[Eubacterium] eligens ATCC 27750: one gene and its partner. The protein of the gene in region 2 interacts with the protein of the main gene of each other region in a pairwise test. Links are inferred from orthologs where the notes say so. Each region holds a gene or a part of one and is shown on either strand. Other genes may lie near its edges.

What was found.
Region 1: the proteins of tpiA (region 2) and pepT interact in binary tests that used the Escherichia coli proteins (3 or more experiments, as listed by UniProt). The link is inferred for [Eubacterium] eligens ATCC 27750 from one-to-one orthologs.

Annotation. Positions count from the first base shown.
Region 1 is NC_012780.1:93,519-96,523, reverse strand. The notes cover bases 7-2,931. They hold pepT (peptidase T), read right to left. Parts: upstream 2,114-2,931; coding sequence 899-2,113; downstream 7-898. Other genes in these bases: EUBELI_RS10915 (DUF2798 domain-containing protein), read right to left, coding at 2,222-2,713; EUBELI_RS10925 (metallopeptidase domain-containing protein), read left to right, coding at 7-816. Outside these bases: more of EUBELI_RS10925, read left to right, coding at 1-6. UniProt on the Escherichia coli protein: Cleaves the N-terminal amino acid of tripeptides.
Region 2 is NC_012778.1:1,199,141-1,202,066, forward strand. Bases 11-2,856 are described here. They hold tpiA (triose-phosphate isomerase), read right to left. Parts: upstream 1,886-2,856; coding sequence 1,136-1,885; downstream 11-1,135. Other genes in these bases: gpmI (2,3-bisphosphoglycerate-independent phosphoglycerate mutase), read right to left, coding at 11-1,014; EUBELI_RS05760 (phosphoglycerate kinase), read right to left, coding at 2,104-2,856. Also shown: more of gpmI, read right to left, coding at 1-10; more of EUBELI_RS05760, read right to left, coding at 2,857-2,926. UniProt on the Escherichia coli protein: Involved in the gluconeogenesis. Catalyzes stereospecifically the conversion of dihydroxyacetone phosphate (DHAP) to D-glyceraldehyde-3-phosphate (G3P).

The sequences.
Region 1 (3,005 bases), on a different replicon or contig from region 2:
TTTGAAATAAAGGGTGGCATTCCAGAGCATATTCATAGTGGTGGAGTGGCAACATGCGTCAATCGTGCAGTGTGTGAAGTGTGTCATAAGGAATATGGTGGATTAAATAAGGATAATCATAAGTTACAGCATGTAGAAGCTAAAGCAGCTACAGTGACTCAGGAAGGTAATATTGAATATTATTACTGCTCTTTATGTTTAAAATACTTTGCAGATTCAAATGCATCAAAGCAGATAGACAAAGATAGTGTTGTTACATCGAAACTGGCACCAGAAATAATTGCTGGTGATAAATGTATAATTGATAAGAATTCCGATAAGGCAATTACATTTAAGTCTAATGCAGCATTTTCAGATTTCGTAAAAGTAGAACTTGATGGCAGAGAGCTTGTAAAAGACAAGGATTATACGGTAAAAGCAGGAAGTATTATTGTAACACTTAATCCAGATTTAATAAAAAAATTATCGACGGGTGAGCATGTTATAGGTATTGCTTCATCGAGTGGAACAGCGAGTGCACATTTTACTGTTAAAGAACCGGAGACAGAGAGCATTAAAGAGACAGAAACAGAGACAGAGAGTATTAAAGGAACAGAACTGGAGACAGAGAGTATTAAAGAATCTGAAACAGAGACCATCAGTCAGATAGAATCAGAAACAATAAGCCAGTATACATTTGATGAAAATGAAACAAATGCATCATCAATTAACACTGGGGACAGAAATCATGGGAAATTATGGCTTGTAATAGCAATTATTGCGTTAGCTGGATGTATTGCAGCAGCAGTTATGTATGTTGTTTCAAAACGAAAGTAATAAAAACTGAATAGCAACTGATAATACAAAACAGGAGTAGGTCAATAGCTTAACTCCTGTTTTGTGTTATAAAATATAGTTATTATTCAGTAAATGTTCCAACCAATTTAACAAGCATAGCAACGGTCATATCCATGCCTTCAACAGTAATATGTTCATAAGGACCGTGGTATGCGTGTCCTCCAGTTCCAAGGTTAGGGCATGGAAGTCCTTTGAAGCTTAACTGACAGCCGTCTGTTCCCCCTCGGATAGGAAGAATAAGCGGTGTTATATCAGCCAGTTCACAGGCTTTCTTTGCATTATCAATAAGATTCATGCAGCCCGCAATGATTTCGGACATATTCTTATACTGATCTTTAATGGTGAGCGTAACAGTTCCCTTGCCCCATTTTTCATTCATATTCTTTTCGATTAATCGCAGAGTATTTTTCTTTGCTTCAAATAAATTCTTATTATGGTCTCTTACTATATAATTAAGCGAAGCCTCACTGACATCGCCAGACATGCTGACAAGATGGTAGAAGCCCTCGTAATCTTCTGTGCCGCGAGGGGTTTCCATAGCAGGAAGTGCATTGTTAATCTCCATTGCAACAAGACTGGCATTAATCATGGTGTCTTTGGCAGAACCTGGGTGTACATTGAAGCCTTTAATATGAAAATCAGCTTTGCATGCATTGAAGTTTTCGTACTGAATCTCGCCTTCTGTGTCGCCGTCAATTGTGTAGGCGTATTTGGCACCGAACTGTTCTATGTTAAAATGTTCAGCTCCCCTGCCGATTTCTTCATCAGGTGTGAATGCCACGCATATTGTTCCATGAGGTATATCATTTTTCTGCAAATGTTCTATCATAGTCAGGATTTCAGCAATACCTGCTTTGTCATCAGCACCAAGTATAGTGCTTCCGTCTGATGTGATAAGTGTGCGTTCCTTAAGAGTGCCAAGATGAGGAAAATCATGCACAGACAGAGTTATCCCGGCAGGAAGTGTAAGTGATTCACCATTGAAATTCTCTGTTATAACAGGTGTAATATCGTGATTGCAATAATCGGACACGGTATCCATATGTGCAATAAATCCGATAGCAGGTGCATTTTCATAACCTTTGGTTGCCGGAAGCTTACCATACAGGTAACACATATCGTCAAGTACAATATCCGATAAATTCAATCCTTCCATCTCATTTTTTACAAATCTGGCTAACTCAAACTGGCATGCAGATGAGGGAGTTGTTTCACTGTTTTCGTCACTTGGTGTACGGAAAGTGACATATTTTAATAATCGTTTATAGGCTTTCATGATAATTCTCCATTCTTTGGATTGATATTCATATAATAACACATTTTCTATCTGAATATCCGTAATATATAAAAAAGCAGGAGAAAATCTCCTGCCTGATAGTTAATATTATTCTGTATCTACAGCGCACATGTTTTCTGGGACTTCAGCATTTTTTCTGACAAATATTGCCCTGAATATAAGTCTTACAAGTGGTCCGCAATAGAACATCTGATAGCAGATTGCCATAGGAAAGTTCATTGCCCATGTTTTAACCCACATGCCAAAGGATGGCTCTTTGAAAAGGAATGTAGCTACAAGACTCATAATCGGACACATAATGCAGCAGATACATATTGATATTGCATATGTGATGAACTGTGGTCTGTCAGTTGGACGCATAACAGTGAAAGCAAGCATTTTAGCTATCTTTCCTACAACGAAGAACTCGAGCACGAATGCAATTGGAACCATGATTGGGAGCTCATGCGTTGCAGCTAAGAAAGTAGTACCATTCACAGTACCTGTGTTAAGGGCAACATTGTATACGACCATGCCATAGACCATAATTGTTGCCATAATAATTGTGAAAATAACATCCTGAAACTTGTTTTTTGGCATAAAAAAATCCTCCTTAATAATAACTTAAGCAAAACATGTGTTGTTCGTTATCATCCGGGGGATGTGTCGTTTCCAATATAACCATATTTAATTGTGCCGTGGTATAGTATCATAAAATTAATAAATATGTCAAGTACTTGATTTTTTAAAAATTGAGTCCAGAACTTTATAAATAAATTGTGATTAAAAAGTGAAGAATAAACATTCATTTTAATATCGTTCGTGTCGAAAAAATGTCATTTCATGTAAATGACATTTTTTTTGATGCCTTTTATTGTATAATACCACTAAG
Region 2 (2,926 bases):
ATGTGCATATTTCTCTGTCTCAGCAAGTCTTAACTGCTTCTTTCCATGATTAGCAAGGAATTCACCAAATGTGTTCTTAATAATCTCTTTCTTGAATGCAACCTTCTTGTTAGGGATTGATTCATCATAATCCTTGAAACATACAAATGTTAATGGAATAAATCCTGTCTTTCTTTCAAATCCTGTAAACTTATCATCGCAGAACGCTCTTGTCATCTCTCTTGCACGGTCTGGACGGAAGTTAAAGAATATAACAGAATCATTAGCCTTAACTAATGAAAGTGGCTGACCATCTTTACAGATAACTGTTGGCTCAACGAATTCATCTGTCTTACCATTATCATATGACTCCTGAAGTGCCTGTGTAGCTGACTCGGCCTTAATGCCATCACCTGTTACAAGTGAATCATAAGCCTTTTCTACTCTGTCCCAGTTATTATCTCTGTCCATTGCATAGTAACGACCTGATAAAGATGCGACCTTACCAACTCCGATTTCTGCCATCTTATTCTCAAGTGTCTCAACAAATCCCTTAGCTGAAGCTGGAGGTGTATCTCTTCCGTCAAGGAACGCATGAACATATACTTTAGACACTCCCTGCTGCTTTGCCATCTCTAAAAGTCCATATACATGGCTTAAATGACTGTGAACACCACCATCTGATAAAAGTCCGAAAAGGTGAAGATCCGAATCATTCTTCTTGCAGTTCTCCATTGCCTCAAGTAATTCTTCGTTCTTAAAGAATGTACCATCTTCAATATCCTTAGTAATTCTTGTAAGATCCTGATAAATAATTCTACCAGCACCAATATTCATATGACCAACTTCTGAATTACCCATCTGTCCGTCTGGAAGACCTACAGCAAGTCCTGAAGCATATCCCTTCTGGAACGGGCATTCCTTCATAAGCTTATCCATAACAGGAGTGTTAGCCATAGCAATAGCATTACCCTCTGTTCTATCATTTAAACCATAACCATCAAGTACCATTAAAACTACTGGTTTTTTACTCATAATGTGATTCTCCTTTAAATGTATTCTAATTAATTGCCTATAGCATGATAGCACATTTGTAAAAAAAATCAAAGACCTTGTCTTGAATATTATCATCAAAACAAGGTCTTTTCATGCTTATTTACTTATTATAATTAACTATATCCGCAAAATCCGGCTTGAGACTTGCACCTCCTACCAGTCCACCATCAATATCAGGCTGGGCAAAAAGCTCTGCTGCATTAGAAGCATTAACACTTCCTCCATAAAGAATCCTTATCTGATCCGCTGTTTCTTTATCATATAACTCTTCGAATACAGTTCTTATAAATCCACATACTTCCTGTGCCTGCGCTGTAGTTGCAACCTTTCCTGTTCCAATAGCCCAGATTGGCTCATAAGCAACTATTGTATGAAGCACCTGCTCTTTAGTAACACCAACATATGCTTCTACTATCTGTTCTTTAATGAAATCAAGTGTAATCCCTTTTTCTCTCTGTTCAAGTGTCTCTCCACAACAAAGAATTGGGATAATTCCATGTTCAAGTACCTTATGCATCTTGAGATTAAGCACTGTATTACTTTCATTAAAGTACATTCTTCTTTCTGAATGTCCTATGATAACATGGCTTACCCCGGCATCAACAAGCATCTCAGGCGATAACTCACCGGTAAATGCTCCTTTCTCCTGATAATATACATTCTCTGCACCAATATGTATATTAGATCCTTTCACTGCCTCCACTACAGGTACAATGTCAATAGATGGTACACAGAACACAACATCAACATCCGGATTATTAACATTCGGTCTCAATTCAGTAACGAGCTTAACTGCCTGGCTTGGTGTCATATTCATCTTCCAATTGCCTGCTATTACTTTTCTTCTCATTCTACGCCTCCCCACAGGAAATTATCCATAATAACATATATATGGACAATCCTATTAAATTATTCCGATATAACTATCCTAGTAAAATAGATAATAGCATACTTTGGTACATATTTCAAGTATAGTTTGTGAAATAAATAACAAAAAATCCAGACCCTACTTAACAAAAATAAGGTCCGGATTAAAATATAATTATATAACTATGTCAGTAAAATTAATTACTTATCGTTAGCTGCAACTACGCCTGGAAGTTCTTTACCTTCAAGGAATTCAAGAGATGCTCCACCACCTGTAGAGATGTGTGTCATCTTATCTCCAAATCCTAAGTTGTTAACAGCAGCTGCTGAATCACCACCACCAATGATTGTTGTAGCATCTTTAAGCTGTGCAAGTTCTTCTGCAACAGCAATTGTTCCTGCTGCGAAATTAGGGAATTCAAATACTCCCATTGGTCCATTCCATACTACAGTCTTGGCATCCTTTAAAGCTTCCTTGTAAAGCTCACATGTCTTAGGTCCAATATCCATACCCATGTCATCATCTGCCTGATGTCCTGCTTCTACGACATGTGAAGGAGAATCATTGCTGAATTCCTTAGCTACAACTGTATCGATAGGAATAAGCATTTTAACGCCCTTTTCTTCAGCCTTCTTCATCATTTCCTTAGCAAAATCAAGATAATCATCCTCTACTAATGACTTACCTACATTACCACCATGTGCCTTCTGGAATGTATAAGACATACCACCACCGATAATAAGTGTGTCAACCTTATCAAGAAGATTATTGATAACTGAAATCTTAGAAGAAACCTTTGAACCACCAAGAATTGCAACGAAAGGTCTTACAGGATTATTAACTGCATTTCCAAGGAAATCAATTTCCTTCTGCATAAGATATCCAACAACAGCTGTATCAACAAACTGTGTAACACCTACATTAGAACAATGCGCTCTGTGAGCTGTACCAAATGCATCATTAACAAATACATCTGCAATAGAAGCTAAATCCTTAGAAAATGCTTCACCGTTCTTAGTCTCT